3 regions of the Rhizobacter sp. P2_D12 genome follow, and region 2 is predicted to be linked to each of the others. Evidence: predicted binding sites of a transcription regulator. Region 2 holds the regulator's gene; each other region holds the start of a gene.
What was found. The regulator FliA, encoded in region 2, starts transcription of late flagellar genes. The targets are predictions, from matches to a motif close to CTAAAGTTTNNNNNNNNNNNGCCGNTA.
Positions count from the first base shown of each region.

Region 1 (5,683 bases), on a different contig from region 2:
CCCTCAAGTTGCATCGCCGAACATCCGATACACGCGATATCGGACTCCCCGTTGGGGGGCCCATCCTTCTTTTAGGACTGTGGCAGCGAGGCTTCCTCCGCTTGCCGTCCACTCTTCCGAAAGGTTCCGGCCATGGCATCAGTTACTTCAGCAGGGATAGGCAGCGGACTGGACGTCGAATCCATCATCACCAAGTTGATGGCGGTCGAAAAGCTTCCGGTCACGCAGCTCCAGACCGAAGCGACCAAGATCCAGACCAAGATCTCGGCGTACGGCTCGGTGCAGTCGTCCGTCTCCGGTTTCCGCGACGCCGCGCTGGCGCTGACCAAGTCGGCGACCTGGAGCGCGACCACGGCCACCTCGGCCGACACCTCGGCGATCACGGTGTCCAGCGGCAGCAGCGCGGCCGCCGGCAACTACGCGGTCAGCGTGCAGAGCCTGGCCGCGTCGCAGTCGGTGGCCAGCACCAGCTTCGCATCGACCAGCTCCGTCGTCGGTGAGGGATCGCTCACCATCGACGTGGGCAGCTGGGACGTGGGCGAGCCGGGCTTCAAGGCCCGCGCGACCATCAATTCGATGAACATCGCGATCAGCGCGACCGACACGCTGGCCGACGTGCGCGACAAGATCAATGCGGCGGGCGGTGGCGTGTCCGCGTCCATCGTGACCGATTCCAGCGGTGCCCGCCTGGTGCTGTCGTCGACGTCCACCGGCGTCGCCAACGGCTTTCGGGTGACGGCCAGCGGCAGCGGCCCGTCGGCGTTCGCGTACGACGCGACCGACGGCTCGGCGGCAATGACGCGCACGCAGACGGCCGCCGATGCCAAGGCGAAGATCAACGGGCTGGACATCACCTCGGCCAGCAACACGCTGAACGACGTGGTGCAGGGCCTGACGATGAACCTGCAGAAGGTCACGACCGGCGACGTGCAGGTCAGCGTGGCCCAGGACAACACCTCGATCAAGAGTGCGATCACCAGCTTCGTGGCGGCCTACAACGGGCTGTCCTCGCTGTTGAAGAGCCAGACCAAGTACGACGACGCGACCAAGACCGCCGGCACGCTGCAGGGCGACAGCACGGCGGTGTCGCTGCAGCGCCAGCTGCGTTCGATGCTGACGGGGACCGGGACGGCCTCGAGCGCCTTTCCGACGCTGTCGTCGATGGGCCTCGAGATCCAGACCGACGGCACGCTGAAGGTGAGCGACACCAAGCTGAACAGCGCGCTGGCCAACCTGCCCGAGATGAAGAAGGCCTTCGCGAACAGCGACGTGGCCGATTCGGCGAACGATGGCTTCGCGCAGAAGCTGCGCGCGCTGGGCGACCAGGTCCTGGGCACCGACGGCGCGCTGGCCACCCGCACCGCCGGGCTGAACAGCACGCTGAAGGACAACGAGGGCCGGCAGGACGACATCACCACGCGGATGACGGACACCGAGAAGCGGCTGCGCGCGCAGTACACGGCGCTGGACACCAAGATGGCCGGCCTGAACACGCTGAGCACCTACATCACGCAGCAGATCGCCAYCTGGAACAAGAGTAGTTAGCCCCCCAGTCGCTTCGCTCCTGCCCCCAAGGGGCGCCACGCCTGGGCCCGGCAAAGCCGGATCCCGGCGCGTTGCTTGATGGGTGCTTCGCTGCGCTTGCACTGCTCCGTTCGGGCTGAGCTTGTCGAAGCCGGCGCACACTGCCGTTCGGGCTGAGCTTGTCGAAGCCTCATTCCGCCGCGCTCACGCCTGGTTTCACTTGAGGGCGAAATGGGCCCTGTTTCAGGCGGTTCCATCGGGCTAAAGGCTGCCCGGGCCGGGCCGATAAACAGTGCATCCAGTCACGACGCAGAAAGCCAACGACATGTTCGCTCCCGCCTACGCCGCATCGCCCTTCGGCCGCCGCCAGACCTACCAGGATGTGCAGGTCAGCACCGGCGTCGACGGCGCCTCGCCGCACCAGCTGATCGCGATGCTGTTCGACGGCCTGGTCGATTGCCTGGCCCAGGCCCGCGGCGCGATCCGTGCCGGCAACATCGAGGCCAAGGGACGTGCCATCGGGCGCGCCGTGCGCATCGTCGAGGAAGGCCTGAAGGGCGGGCTGAACCTGAAGGACGGCGGCCAGCTCGCCGCCAGCCTGAACGAGCTGTATGCCTACATGGCGCTGCGCCTGACGCAGGCCAACCTGCACAGCGACGAAGCGGCGCTGGAGGAATGTGCCCAGCTGGTCGAGCCCCTGCGCAGCGCGTGGGCCGAGATCTCGATGAAGACCGCCGCCTGAACGAACACCACCATGATGAAAACCTACAGCCAGATCGACCGGTCGAACGAGAGCGGAGACCACCCCATGAACAAGGCCCTGTTGAACTACTACGAGGCGATCGAGCGCGCCAGCCAGGACATGCTGGAGGCGGCACGCGTCGGCAACTGGGACCACGTGGTCAAGCTCGAAGGCGCCTGCGCCGTGCTGATCTCCCAGCTCAAGCATGCTGCCGCCCAGCGCCCGCTGGATTCGGAAGAGGCGCAGCTGAAGTCGCGCATCATGCAGCGTATCCTGGTGAACGACGCCGAGATCCGCCACCTGGCCGAACCCTGGCTGGAAGACCTGGACGCGCTGCTGGCCGGCAAGCCGAAAACCGTCCACTGAGCACCCCTTGAGCGGAAGGCCCGTGCGCACGGGCCCGATGCCGAACGGAGAAGAGCATGAGCTTGGACACCTTGCCGATGCCGCTGGACGCCCTGTCTGCCGCCCATGGCGGGCTGGAGGACTTTCGCATCACGGCGGTGCCCGAGGTGCTGGCGATGCTCAAGCGCCTGCAGGATGGCAACCTGCTCGTCAACCTGAACGGCAGCGACGGCTCGGTCTACACGACGACGCTGTGGTCGGTGGACCCGGCACGCGGCCTGATCAGCTTCAGCGCCGAGGCCGAAAGCAACCAGGTGCAGGCCCTGATCGAATCGGAGGACGCGGTCGTCGTCGCCTACCTCGACAGCATCAAGGTGCAGTTCGACGCGACCGGCCTGGTGATGGTGCACAGCGGCCGCAATGCGGTGCTGAACTGCGCGCTGCCGCGCGAGCTGTTCCGCTTCCAGCGCCGCAACGGCTACCGGGTGCGCCCGTTGCTGCGCAGCACGCCGACGGCGCGCGTGCGCCATCCGGCGATCCACGAGATGCCGCTCGCGCTGCGGGTGCTGGACGTCAGCATCGGCGGCTGCGCGCTGTTCCTGCCCGACGACGTGCCGCCGCTGCAACCCGGCGTGGTGCTGAACGGCGTGCAGATGGACCTGGACGTGGACACCCGCCTCAGCGTGGCGCTGCGGCTGCAGCACGTGACCTCGCTGAACCCGGAATCGCGCGGCGTGCGCCTGGGCTGCGAGATCGTCAACCCCGGCCACGACGTGGCGCGGCTGCTGCAGCGCTACATCGACCAGACCCAGAAGCGCCAGCGCATGCTGGGCGGCTGAACAGCCCCCCAGTCGCTTCGCTCCTGCCCCCAAGGGGCGCCACACCAGGGGCCTGGCAAAGCCAGTTCCCCGGCGCGTTGCTTGATGGGTCGCGTGCTGCGTTTGCTCCAATCCGGCACCGCCCCACACGACACCAGAGCGAGCGTAGCGCGCGACCCATCAAGCCACTCCCGCGGAGCCGGCTTTGCCGGGCCGCTGGGAGGCGCCCCTTGGGGGCAGGAGCGAAGCGACTGGGGGGCCATATAAGATCCGCTGATGCGAATCGAAATCGAGCCCGGTGTGCGGCTGTTTGTGGACGTCGAAGGCCCCGGCCTCATCCCTGAAGGCGACACCGTTCGCGAGAAACCCACCCTGGTGCTGCTGCACGGCGGCCCCGGCTTCGACCACGTCGCGTTCAAGCCGGCGTTCTCGCGCCTGGCCGACCTGGCCCAGGTCGTCTACTACGACCACCGCGGCCACGGCCTGAGCGACCGTCGCCCGAGCAGCGAATGGACGCTGGACACCTGGGCCGACGACGTGGTGCGCCTGTGCGACGCGCTCGGCGTCGTCAAGCCCATCGTGCTCGGCCAGTCGTTCGGCGGCTTCGTCGCGCAGCGCTACATCGCCCGCCACCCGGCGCACGCGGCCAAGGTGATCCTGTCCAGCACCGCCGGCAGCATGGCGATGCCGCGCAAGCTGGCGATGTTCGAGCAGCTCGGCGGCCCCGAGGCGCGCCGCATCGCCGAACGCTTCTGGGCCGACCCGAGCGAGGCCAACACCGCCGTCTACCAGCAGGTGTGCAAGCCGCTCTACAACCCGAGCCTCGTCGGCCGTACCGACCTGGGGCCGTGGCGCTTCACCGCCCCCGAGATCCTGCAGGCCTTCATCCGCGGCGAACAGCAGCAGATGAACTTGCTGCCCGGCCTGGCGCAAGCCCGCTGCCCGGTGCTGGTGATGGCCGGCGAGCTCGACCCGGTGTGCCCGCTGGAAGACGCCCGCGACATCGCCGAGGCGCTGCCGCCGCAGTGGATGCAGTTCCACGCCTTCCCCGGCATCGGCCACGGCGCCTGGCGCGAGAAACCCGACGACGCGTTTCAAGTGCTGCGCCGCTTCATCTCCGAAGCCGGTTGACGGCATGATGTCGGGTCTGCTGCAACGATCCACCCGCCTGCCGCCATGACCGAAGAACTGTTCCGCGAAGACGCCTCCCTGGACCACTGCGAGGCCCGCATCACCGTGCTGGACGCGCAGGGCGTGCAGCTCGACCGCACCGTGTTCTATCCGCTGGGCGGCGGCCAGGCCGGCGACCGCGGCGAGCTGCAGTTGCCCGACGGGCGCGTGCTGCAGGTCGCCGACACGCGCAAGGGCGCCGCGCCGGGCGAGATCGTCCACGTGCCGGCGCCTGGGCAGGAGGCGCTGCTGGCCAGCCTGGCCGTCGGCCAGCCGGTGACGGCCCGCATCGACCGCCAGCGGCGCGCGCGCCACATGCGCTTCCACACCGCGACGCACCTGCTGTGCGCGCTGGTGCCGCACCAGGTCGACGGCTGCTCGATCACCGCCGACTCGGCGCGGCTCGATTTCCACATGACCGAGCCGCTCGACAAGGAGACGCTGAGCGCCGGCATCGCCCGCCTGGTGGCCGAGGCCCACCCGGTGCGCCACCGCTGGATCAGCGAGGACGAGCTGGATGCCAACCCTGGCCTCGTGCGCAGCATGAGCGTGCAGCCGCCGCGCGGGCTGGGCCGCGTGCGCGTGCTGGAGATCGAAGGCGTCGACCTGCAGCCCTGCGGCGGCACGCACGTCGCCAACACCGCCGACATCGGCGCGGTGGTGGTGACCAAGATCGAGAAGAAATCGGCGATGACGCGCCGCGTGGTGCTCGGTTTCGCATGAACAGGATCCCGCTGTCGATCGGACGAGGCTGGTCATGACAGACGAAAGAGAGTTGCGCTGGGCGGACACGAGGTGGGGCGAGCACCCGCCGGCGCTGCCCACGCTCGACCCGGTGCTGATGGCCGTGCTGCTGGAGCACATCAACACCCGCGTCGCCGTGGTCGGTCGCGACTGGCGCTATGCGTACGCCAACCTCGAGGCGCTGCGCTTCATGGGCCTGCCGGCCGAGCGCGTGATCGGGCGCCACATGTCCGAGGTGCTCGACGAGGGCGTCTACCGCAGCTTCGTGCCGATCTTCGAGCGGCTGTTCGCCGGCGAATCGCTGCACCTGCAGGGCTGGGTGCAGTACCAGAAGCAGGGC
Region 1 is NZ_JBFUEB010000055.1:7,472-13,154, forward strand. Features, by position in the region: gene fliD (flagellar filament capping protein FliD) at 133-1,545, shown strand; gene fliS (flagellar export chaperone FliS) at 1,850-2,266, shown strand; gene AC1DYN_RS18540 (flagellar protein FliT) at 2,333-2,632, shown strand; gene AC1DYN_RS18545 (flagellar brake protein) at 2,689-3,450, shown strand; gene AC1DYN_RS18550 (alpha/beta fold hydrolase) at 3,706-4,560, shown strand; gene AC1DYN_RS18555 (alanyl-tRNA editing protein) at 4,606-5,322, shown strand; gene AC1DYN_RS18560 (hybrid sensor histidine kinase/response regulator) at 5,357-5,683, shown strand, end outside.
Region 1: the regulator FliA is predicted to act here: its motif matches at 1,786-1,812, upstream of fliS (flagellar export chaperone FliS).

Region 2 (5,683 bases):
ACCGGGTCGGCGCCCACGAACAGCTGCGCGCCTATGGCCGCATCCTCGGCGTGCCGGTGCACACCGCGCACGACCGCGCCTCGCTCGAAGACCTGCTGGAACTGCTGGCGGCCAAGAAGATGGTGCTGATCGACACCGCCGGCATGGCGCAGCGCGACAGCCGCACCCGCGAGCTGCTGGACATGCTGGCCCACCGCTCGATCCAGAAGCTGCTGGTCGTGAACGCCGCCGCCCAGGGCGAGACCATCGAGGACGTGATGGTGTCCTACCGCGCCGCCGCCTGCAAAGGCATCGTGCTGTCCAAGCTCGACGAAGCCGTCAAGCTGGCCCCGGCGCTGGACGCGCTGATCCGCCACAAGCTGAAGGTCGTCGGCGTCGCCAACGGCCAGCGCGTGCCGGAAGACTGGCACCGCCTGTCGGCCCACGCGCTGGTGCATCGCGCGCTGCGCGCCAACACCGGCAGCGCCTACCGCATGGATGCCGACGACGTGAACCTGATCTTCACGGCGCGCCAGCCGGTGCTGCGCACGCGCGGTTCCCTGCACGCCTGATCCGCACCGTTCGATCGAGCAGAACAACAAACCCCACGACCGTCCACAGCGCCCCATGCACGACGCCTACGACTCCTCGTTCCCGCAAGACCAGGCCCACGGCCTGCGCCAGCTGTTCGGCCAGACGCGCGTGCGTTTCGTGCCGGTGGTCGCCAACCCGAACATGGCGTTCGGCGGCGTGATGCTGGAACGCCTGTGCACCGCCTTCGGCGAGCTCGGCGCCCACGTGCTGGTGATCGACGCGTCCGACCGCGCGCCGGCCCCGGCCGAGCTGACGGCCGTCGGCCTGACCGGCTGCGTCGAGCCGCTGTCGCACCAGGTGTCGTACCTGGCCGCGCGCGGCCTGCCGCTGCGCTACGTCGATGCGCACGGCAGCACCGCCAACTTCCTGCACGCCGCGGCCGACGCCGCGCCGCATGCCGACGTGGTGCTGGTGCACGCCACCGAGACCGACCTGTGCCGCCTCTTCATGCGCAGCGAGGCCCGCCCGCTGCTGCTGGCCGACGACCGCCCCGCCAGCGTGACCCACGCCTATGCCGCGATGAAGCTGCTGACGCAGCGCGCCGGCCTGCTGGTGCACGACCTGCTGCTGGGCGCCGCGCCGAGCTCGCCGCGTGCCGAACGCATCGCGCAGCAGATCGCTTCCTGTGCCGATGGCTTCCTGGGCGCCGTGCTGCGCGACTGGATGCACATCGATCCCGCATCCGACGTCAACGATCCGCCGCCGCAAGCCCTGCGCCGCTGGGCCCGCGACGTGCTGCAGCCTGCCGCTGCCGAAACCAGCCTGCACACCGGCCACCCGGTGTACCGCGAGTTTCCGCAACAGGCCCTGAACTGAATTCCCCCGGAGCTGACCCCATGTACACCGCCAAAGGCCAACTCGACGTCAACACGATGCTCAAGCAGTACAGCCCGCTGGTGCGCCGACTCGCGCACCAGATGATCGCCAAGCTGCCTGCCAACGTCGAGATCGACGACCTGATCCAGGTCGGCATGATCGGCCTGACCGACGCGCTGAGCCGCTTCGACGCGGCCCAGGGCGTGCAGTTCGAGACCTTCGCGACGCAGCGCATCCGCGGCGCGATGCTCGACGAGCTGCGCGGCAACGATTACCTGTCGCGCGGCACGCGCAAGCAGCAGCGCACCATCGAATCGGCGGTGCACAAGCTCGAGCAGAGGCTCGGCCGCGCGCCCGCCGAGAGCGAGATCGCCCGCGAGATGGGCGTCACGCTGGCCGAATACCAGGAACTGCTGGGCAAGGTGCGCGGCACCCAGCTGGTTTACCTGGAGGACATGTCGGGCGACGATGGCGACAATGACTACCTCGACCGGCACGTCGCCGACGAAGGCCTGAACCCGCTCGCGCAGCTGCAGGACCAGCGCATGCGCGAGGCCCTGGTCGAAGGCATCAAGACGCTGCCCGAGCGCGAGCAGTACGTGATGAGCATGTACTACGAGCACGACATGAACCTGAAGGAAATCGCGGCCGTGCTGAAGGTGACCGAATCGCGCGTCTGCCAGCTGCACAGCCAGTCCATCGCCCGGCTTCGCGTGAAGCTGCGCGAATGGTGATCCAAAAGAAAAGAGACCCCATGTTTGCCATGTTCAGGAAGGCGCCCGACACGCAGCCGATCGAGCCGCTGGTCGAGCACACCGGCCCCGATCTGCGCGCCGCCGTGCAGTCCATCGGCAAGCAGGCGTCCAGCGTGGGCCGCGACGCGGCCGAGGTGCGCGGCCTGCTCGACGACGCCAGCAAGGTGTCGACGCGCCAGGCCCAGGCCGTCAGCGTGCTGGCCGGCCAGCTGGGCGAGATCACGCGGGCCCAGCAGGCGATCGGCGACGTGACGTCCGGCAGCCTGGATGCGGTCGGCCGCGCGCGCGAGGCGGTCGAGGCCGTCGGCACCGAGGTGTCGGGCATCGTCGACACGCTGCGCCAGGTGGCCGAGGCCGCCGGCGAGATCACGCAGATCGCCTTGCAGACCCGGCTGGTGGCGTTCAACGCCTCGGTCGAGGCCAAGCGCGCCGGCGAGGCCGGGCGCGGCTTCGGCGTGGTCGCCGATGCGGTGAAGGACCTGGCCTCGAAGGTCGAGGGCTCGTCCAAGGCCATCATGAGGACGGTGGGCGACCTGGACACGCGCATCGAGGCCTTGTCGCGCGAGATCCAGTCGCGCCCGGGCGGTGCGGAGCAGGGCGGGTTCCACAAGGCGCTGGCCGACGTGGAGGCCGGTGTCGCCAGCATCACCGCGGCGGCCGCGCAAAGCCGCCAGATCTGCGACGGCGTCAACGCGCAGATGGGCACGATGCAGTCGGAGATCCAGCAGACCACGTCCGCGCTCGACAGCGCGATGCGCCGCAGCGAGGCCTTCCTGAAGGTCTCCGAGCACCTGATCGAGCTGGTGGCCGAATGCGGCATCGAGACCGAGGACACGCCATTCATCCAGGCCGCGATGGACGCGGCCGCGCAGATCGGCAAGCTGCTCGAGGATTCGGTGCGCACGCAGACGATCTCGCTGGCCGACCTGTTCGACGAGCAGTACAAGCCGCTGGCCGGCACCAGCCCGGCGCAGCACCTGACGCGTTTCGTCGAGCTGGCCGACCGCTTGTTCCCGCAGGTGCAGGAGCGCGTGCTGGCGCTGAGCCCGAAGGTGGTGTTCTGCATCTCGGTCGACCGCAACGGCTACGTCGCGACGCACAACAAGAAGTACTGCCACCCGCAGCGCGGCGACCTGGCCTGGGACACGGCCAACAGCCGCTACCGCCGCATCTTCAACGACCGCACCGGCCTGGCGTCGGCGCGCAACCAGCGCCCGTTCCTGCTGCAGACCTACCGCCGCGACATGGGCGGCGGCCAGTTCGTGCTGCTGAAGGAAGCCGCGGCGCCGATCACGGTGCAGGGCCGGCACTGGGGCGGCGTGCGGCTGGCGTTCAACTTCTAGACGTGATCTGGCCGCTGCCGGCACTGACCGCCTGGGCCCTGGCCTGGGCATTGTTCGTTGGGCTGCGGCATCTCGATGTGCCGGGGAGCGTGGCGCTGCTGCTCGCGACCGGGCTCGGCGGCGTGCTTGCGCTGACCGCCGGCACGCGCTGGCGGCGGGTGTTCGTTGCACTCGGCTTTCCGCTGTCCTTGCTGGCCTCGGGCTTGGCCGGTGCGTTGCCGGCCTGGGCCTGGCTGCTGCCGCTGGCCGTCCTGCTGGCGATCTACCCCTTGCATGCCTGGCGCGATGCGCCGGTGTTCCCGACGCCGCGCGGCGCGCTGGACGGGCTGGCGCGGCTCGCACCGTTGCCGGACGGGGCGCGGGTCGTCGATGCCGGCTGCGGGCTGGGGGATGGCTTGCGCGAACTGCACGCCGCGTACCCGACGGCGCGGCTCGACGGCATGGAATGGAGCTGGCCGCTGCGGCTGGCTTGCGCGTTGCGCTGCCGCGTGTCGGGCATTCCGGCGCGGGTCACGCGGGCCGACATCTGGGCCGCGGACTGGTCAGCGTACGAGATGGTCTACCTGTTCCAGCGGCCGGAGAGCATGGGACGGGCGGTGGAGAAGGCGCAGCGACAGTTGCGCGCGGGCGCCTGGCTGGCGAGCCTGGAGTTCGAGGCGCAGGGGTTGCGCGCTGCGGCGCGTCACACCTGTCCGGATGGCCGGCCGGTGTGGTTGTATCGGGTGCCGTTCACGGCGAAGTGACCGACGAAACCCGGATTGGCATCCGGGCCACGAGATGGGTAGCCCGGATGCCAATCCGGGACCGTCATTCAAGCTTGAATCACGCCGCCGCGACCGCGGTCACCGGACCCCATCGCGGAATACACCGCCGCCGGCCGCTCGCGCGGCATCAGCACGTCGATCGCGCGGTCCAGTGCGGCCGTGGCACGCGCCAGCGACTCGCGCTGCGCCGCCACCAGCCCGCCGGCCATCATCAGCCGCTCGCGCAGCGGCGTCGGCACCGGGCCGTTGCGGGCCGCCAGCGTGAAATGGTCCACCGCGCGCGCGAGCGAGCGGTGCAGTTCGGTGGCATGCAGGTCGATGGCGTCGCTGTCGCGCGAGCGCAGCGCTTCGCCCAGCGAAGCCAGTTGGGTCTCGACCGCGCCGAGCGTCGTCTCAAGCTCGGGCGTGGTTTCGTACGCGGGAATCACCGGATGCTGCATGGTGCTCAGCTCGACACCTTGCCCAGCACCTCGTTGGCGTTGGCGATCAACTTGTCGGCGATGGCTTCCGGGTTGACCTTGAACGTGCCGTTCTCGATCGCGTCGGAAATGCGCTTGACCTTGTCGGCGTCGAAGTCGGCCGTGGCCGACGTCGTGCCGCCCATCGATGCCGCGCTCGACAGCGAGACGGTCGTGCTGGCTTCGGGCTTGCCGGCGACCGGGGCGACCGCTTCGGCCTGCTTGGCCGGAGCTGCCTGCTTCTGCGAGGCCGCACCCACCGCTTGCGCGGGGGCTGCTGCTTCTGCGTGATGGCCGATCTTGATGCTCATGAAGGACTCCTTGGGGCGGGACAGATGCCCCGGCCTTTCAACATGCACGGTGTATCGGCCCGCCTGCCGGCGACTTTAGGGCTTTCGCCAGCATTGTTGTGCGTGAACGGATATTTCACAATGCGAGTTCCAACTGGTGTTCTGCCACGGCGACACCGGTCACCAGGCGGCCGCTTTCGGTGCGCACGCGCGCCGGCTGGCCCTCGATGCCGGCCGTCAGGGCCTCGCCCGAGCCGGCCACCGCGTAACCGTTGCCCACCGCACGGATCTGCACCGTATCACCGGCCGCAAACCATTGGCGCGCCTTCAGCGTGACCTGCCTCACGCTCTGGCCGGCCAGCAGCGGCCGGGCCAGCGTGCGGCCGATCGCGGCCGACGGGGTGGTCAGCGCGGCGCTCGGGTCTTCGGCCAGGTCGACCTCGGCCTCGCGCAGGTCGCCGGCGGACAGCACCTGGCCGGGCGTCATCGCCTGGGTCGCGACCAGCGCACGGCCGTAGACCTTCACGGTCACCGGCATCGAGATGTTCCACGGGGTCGGGCCCTGCGTGCAGCGCAGGCCGACACGGGCCTTGCCCCACAGGCGGGTGTTCGGTGACAGATAGGGCTGGACCTGCTGGCAGGGCGCCAGGCGCAGCCGCGGATCCAGCGGCCCCGGCAGCACCT
Region 2 is NZ_JBFUEB010000008.1:87,752-93,434, reverse strand. Features, by position in the region: partial or broken gene flhF (flagellar biosynthesis GTPase FlhF) at 1-551, shown strand, start outside; gene AC1DYN_RS04355 (MinD/ParA family ATP-binding protein) at 607-1,389, shown strand; gene AC1DYN_RS04350 (RNA polymerase sigma factor FliA) at 1,410-2,123, shown strand; gene AC1DYN_RS04345 (methyl-accepting chemotaxis protein) at 2,144-3,487, shown strand; gene AC1DYN_RS04340 (class I SAM-dependent methyltransferase) at 3,490-4,230, shown strand; gene AC1DYN_RS04335 (hypothetical protein) at 4,299-4,691, opposite strand; gene flgM (flagellar biosynthesis anti-sigma factor FlgM) at 4,697-5,020, opposite strand; gene flgA (flagellar basal body P-ring formation chaperone FlgA) at 5,136-5,683, opposite strand, start outside.

Region 3 (5,683 bases), on a different contig from region 2:
TCAGGTCGACGGTGTTGATGTCGATCGTGTCGTTGACCGTCGTGTTGGCGCCGACCTGGAAGGTCTGGACGCCGGTCGACGCGAGGATCGGCTGGCCGTTGAACGTGGTGCCGGCGAGCACGCGGCCGATTTCGGCCGACAGCTGCTGGAATTCCTTGTTCAGGGAGTCCTTGTCGCTGCCGCTGTTGGTCGAGTTGCGAGCCTGCACCGACAGTTCGCGCATGCGCTGCAGCGCGTCGCCCACCTTGGACAGCGCACCTTCAGCGGTCTGCGCCAGCGAGATGCCGTCGTTGGCATTGCGCACCGCGACGTTCATGCCGCGCACCTGCGCGTTCATGCGTTCGGCGATGGCCAGGCCCGCGGCGTCGTCCTTGGCGGAGTTGACGCGCAAGCCGGACGACAGGCGCTGCATCGAGACGGCCAGCGCGGACTGGGATGAATTCAGGTTTCGTTGCGCATTCAGCGAAACGATGTTCGTGTTGATGGTTTGTGGCATGAAGCACTCCTCAAGAATCAATGACTCCCGGCGAAATGCGCCGGCGCTTGCCGCAGGGGGGTGATGCCCTGCGTCAGACCCGGCGCGAATCACCGTTGGTCACCGACATGAAAGGTGTGCTGCTGCACACCGCCCCGTCAGCATCCTTCAGTGGATCCGGACCGCAGATCCCGGGCGAGGAACCTGTGGAAGTGATTGTTCCGAGAACTGGAGCGGTCCTAAACCGGGAAATGAGCCGGTCTGACCCGCCAATTCGAGCCGCGAAACGAAAAAGCCCCGCCCGGTTTCCCGGGCGGGGCCTTGGAAGCGAGCCTGGCGGCTTACTTCAGCAGCGACAGCACTTGCTGCGGCAGCTGGTTGGCTTGCGCCACCATCGCCGTGCCGGCCTGCTGCAGGATCTGGGCCCGCGACAGGTTCGACGTTTCGGACGCGAAGTCGGCGTCGGTGATGCGGCTCTTGGCAGCCGACTGGTTCTCGACCGAGGTCTGCAGGTTCGAGATCACCGAGTCGAAGCGGTTCTGCGCCGCACCGTACATGGCGCGCTCGCTGTTCACCTTGTCGATCGCGCCGTCGATGTTGTCGATGACGGTCTTCAGCGAAGCCGAGTTCGTCGTGCTGTCGATCACCACGGTGTTGGCCGTCACGGCGGTGATGCTGGCATCGGCCGTCATGTCGGTCGTCGTCACGGTGATGACGTCGTTGGTCGTGGTGTTGGCACCGATCTGGAAGTCCTTGGCACCGGCGCTGGCGCCGATGATGGCGATGCCGTTGAAGGTCGTGCCGCCCAGCACGCGGGTGATTTCCGCGCTCAGCTGCTGGAATTCCTTGTTCAGCGAATCCTTGTCGCTGTCGCCGTTCGTGCCGTTGCGGGCCTGGACAGCCAGTTCACGCATGCGCTGCAGCGAGTCGCCGACCTTGCCCAGCGCGCCTTCAGCGGTCTGCGCCAGCGAGATGCCGTCGTTGGCGTTGCGGATCGCGACGTTCATGCCGCGGACCTGGGCGCCCATGCGCTCCGAGATCGCGAGGCCGGCGGCGTCGTCCTTGGCGCTGTTGACGCGCAGGCCGGAAGACAGGCGCTGCATCGCGGTCGACAGCGAGTTCTGGGTGGTCGACAGATTGCGTTGTGCATTCAGCGACGTGACGTTGGTGTTGACTGACATTGCCATTTGAAAAACTCCAATAACGGTTGAACTGAGACCCGGCTGAGAGCGCCGGCATTGCCTCGGCAGATTGGTTTCTCTACCGCTTTCCTCTCTGCCTAAACGACCGCCCACCCAGGTGTGCGGCTTGCTGCGCCCGGCTTTCTTGTTGCCTGCCGGACCCCGGCGCCGTTTCTGCGTCGCCGTTGGAGGCTTTATCGGACCGCCACTTTCTGGACTTGAGACCTGCCCTCCAAAATTTCTGGGCAATCCCCCGAACAACGGGACTGGGACCCTGCATCTATCTGCATTTGCGGCCGGAACTTGAGGGTCTGCGAAGACGTTTCGGAATGTGTCCAAGCGCCGAACTGGCAGGCATCCGCGGCGCATCTCCGCGGCTTCGCCCGACGGGCGCTTCCTAGAATTTCGCGATGCATACCAAGCCCCACAAGCCGTCGTCCCCCGCCCGCAGCGCCCAGCGCGACTGGGAGGAAGGCGTGGTCCACGCCAAGGCCGGCGACTGGGCGCGCGCCGAGACCGCCTTCCACCGCGCCAGCCAGCGCAACCCGCGCGACCACCTGTTCCTGCTGAACCTCGCGCGTGCGCAGATGAAGAACGGCGCGCACGACAAGGCCTTGGCCAGCGCGCAGAAGGCGCTGGCGCTGCGGCCCGACGATGCGATCGCCCGCATGATCGCGGCCGACTGCCTGAGTGCGCAGCACCGCTATGCCGAGGCTGCGAGCTGCCTGCAGCAGCAACCCGAGCAGACGCCGCGCGGCGCCGAGTATTGGCAGAACCTGGGCGAAGCGCTGTTCAATGCCGGCCAGCACCAGGCGGCGATCGCCGCGCTGTTCGAGGCGCTGTCGCGCAACGTCGACCATGCGCTGTCGCACTACCGGCTCGGCCTGTCGTTCAACTCGCTGGGCATGAAGACCGAAGCCACCGAGTGCTTCCGCACCGCGCTCGTGCTGGGCCTGGGCAGCGGCGACCTGGCGGCGCAGGGCCTGCTGGCCTTCGTCGAACGCGAGCTGTGCCGCTGGCAGAACGCGCAGGCCGACGTGGCTGCGCTGCAGCGCAGCGCCACCGCGCTGCCGGACGACGCCGCCAGCTGGGCCTCGGTGTTCGCACAGGTCACGCTGACCGACGATCCGCTCACGCAGCTGCGCGTCGCGCGCTCGTGCTGGCGCTTCCAGGTGCAGCGCGTCGAGCCGCTGCCGCCGCTGGCGCCTCGCCCGCTGCCCGCGCGCCTGCGCGTGGGCTTTGTTTCCGCCGATTTCCACCAGCATGCCACCGCGGTGCTGATGGCCGAGGTGTTCGAGAAGCTCGACCGCAGCCGCTTCGAGATCACCTTGTACTCGCACGGCCCCGAGGACGGCAGCCCGATGCGCGAGCGGCTGCGCCGCGGCGCCGACCGCTTCGCCGACGTGGCCAGGCGCAGCGATCTCGAGGTCGCCCAGCAGGTGCGCCACGACGGCATCGACGTGCTGGTCGACCTGAAGGGCCACACGCGCGACGGCCGCCTGCCGATCTTCGCGCACCGCGCCGCGCCGGTGCAGGCGAGCTTCCTCGGCTTCCCCGGCACGACCGGTGCCGCCAGCGCCGACGGCATCGACTACTTCATCGGCGACGCGATCGTCTCGCCGCTGGAGCACGCCGCGCACTACAGCGAGAAGCTCGCGCTGATGCCCGGCTGCTACCAGCCGAACGACCGCCAGCGCCCGCTGCCCGGCCCGTACAGCCGCGCCCAGGCCGGCCTGCCGGAGGACGCGCTGGTGCTGTGCGGCTTCAACCAGCCGTTCAAGCTGTCGCCCGAGGTGTTCGACAGCTGGTGCCGCCTGCTGCACCGGCTGCCGGGTGCCGTGCTGTGGCTGCTGCAGTGGAACGAGCACGCGCCCGGCCAGCTGCGCGCCGAGGCCGCCGCGCGCGGCATCGACCCGCAGCGCCTGGTGTTCGCGCCGAAGATCGGGCTGCGCGAGCACCTGAGCCGGCTCGCGCTGGCCGACCTGTTCATCGACACCTGGCCCTGCAACGGCCACACCACCGCCAGCGATGCGCTGTGGGCCGGCGTGCCGGTCGTCACGTACGAAGGCGAGACCTTCGCGTCGCGCGTGGCGGCCAGCCTGCTGGCCGCGGTGGGCCTGCCGCAGCTCGCCTGCCCGAGCATCGCCGACTACGAGGCCCGCATCCTCGCGCTGGCCGCCGACGCGCCCGCCCGCGCCGCGCTGCGCGCCCACCTGGTCGCGGCCCGCGACACCGCGCCGCTGTTCGACAGCGACACCTGGACGCGCGACTTCGGCCGCCTGCTGTGGGCGATGGCCGAGCGCTGGTCGCAAGGCCTGCCGCCCGACCACCTCGCGCTGCCCGCCGAAGGAGCCCCCGCATGAACGGCCTGCCCGACATCCACCTGAGCATCGTGCAGCCGCCCGGCTACGTGCATTCGCTCGGTTTCCTCGACCAGGCGCGCTACTTCCGCCACCAGTTCCGCCGCCTGGGCGCCAACGTGACGCTGGCAAAGAACCGGCTGCGCCACGACGCGGTGAACCTGGTGTTCGGCGCCCACCTCGGCTTCGACACCGGGCTGCGCGAGCGCTACACCTGCCTGTTCGTGAATCTGGAGCAGCTGGGCCGCGGCGGCGCCGCGCTGGGCGAGGACTACGTCAAGCTGCTGGCCGCCTCGGCGGTAATCGAGTACGACGCCGACAACATCGCCGCGTACACGACGCATGCCGACGACGTGCCGCTGTTCCCGCTGCTGTACGCGCCCTACCTGAAGCCGGAGCAGGCCGTGCCGCTGGAAGAGCGCCCGATCGACCTGCTGTTCATCGGCAGCATGAACGAGCGCCGGCGCGAGATGCTGCAGCGCATCGAGGCCAGCGGCCGGCGCGTCGCGCTGTTCGACCAGCCGCTATACGGCCCCGAGCGCGACGAGGTGATCCTGCAGGCGAAGGCGGTGGTCAACCTGCACTTCTACCCGTCCAGCCGCTTCGAGCAGGCGCGCGTGTCGCACTGCCTGTCGCTGGGCACGCCGGTGCTGTCCGAGCGCCGCGCGCAGACGCGGCCGCATGCGGCCTTCGAAGACTGCGTGACCTGGTTCGACGAGGCCAGCCTGGCGGAGATGTTCGGCAGCCATTTCGGCACGCCGGCGTTCTTCGAGCAGGCGCGCGCGCAACTGCAGCGCTTCGAGGCCACCGATCCGGTCGAGGCCTATGCCGACATCCTGGCCTTCGCCGCCGGCTACGGCCGGGTGCACCAGGAGCGCCGGCCGCAGCTGGCCTGGCAGCCGCTGCGCATCAACCTCGGCTCGGGCAAGGACTACAAACCGGGCTGGCTGAACATCGACATCCTCGAGCGCGCCCAGCCCGACCTGGTGCTCGACCTGGGCCAGCCGGTGACCTGGCCGGTGCAGGCCCGCTCGTCCTATGGCGGCGACATGCTGCTGCAGCAAGGCAGCGCCGAGCTGGTGTTCGCGAACAACGTGCTCGAGCACGTGCCCGACCTGCCGCAGCTGATGGGCAATTGCCTGGCGCTGCTGAAGACCGGCGGCAGCTTCATCATCGAGGTGCCGTACGAGCACGCCCCCACCGCCTGGCAGGACCCGACCCACCTGCGGGCGCTGAACGAGAAATCGTGGCTGTACTACACCGACTGGTTCTGGTACCTGGGCTGGTTCGAGCACCGCTTCCAGCTGGCGCAGTTCGGCTACCTCGACGACGGCCTGCGCGAATGCCAGAAGGACAAGGCTGCCTTCATGCGCGTGGTGCTGACCAAGGTGGAAACGACGCCGCGCGAGCGCACCACGGCCCGCGTCATGCGGGCAGATTTCGCGTTGCCGGACGACATGAGCGACCGCTACGCCGCCGACCTGGCCGCCATCCAGGCCTGAAACGCCCCCGCCCGACCCCGAAAGACCGCCACGCGCGGTCTTTTTTTCGTTCTGCGACAAGGACTTGCGCGCGCCTTCGGCTTGCCTGTCAGGCGTGTAGGAATTTGCCTGACACGGCTGATGGAAGAACGTGGACTCAAGCCACAGAACTGACCTGATGTCACC
Region 3 is NZ_JBFUEB010000055.1:1,392-7,074, reverse strand. Features, by position in the region: gene AC1DYN_RS18525 (flagellin N-terminal helical domain-containing protein) at 1-496, opposite strand, end outside; gene AC1DYN_RS18520 (flagellin domain-containing protein) at 817-1,662, opposite strand; gene AC1DYN_RS18515 (O-linked N-acetylglucosamine transferase, SPINDLY family protein) at 2,067-4,019, shown strand; gene AC1DYN_RS18510 (class I SAM-dependent methyltransferase) at 4,016-5,518, shown strand.
Region 3: the regulator FliA is predicted to act here: its motif matches at 1,828-1,854, upstream of AC1DYN_RS18520 (flagellin domain-containing protein).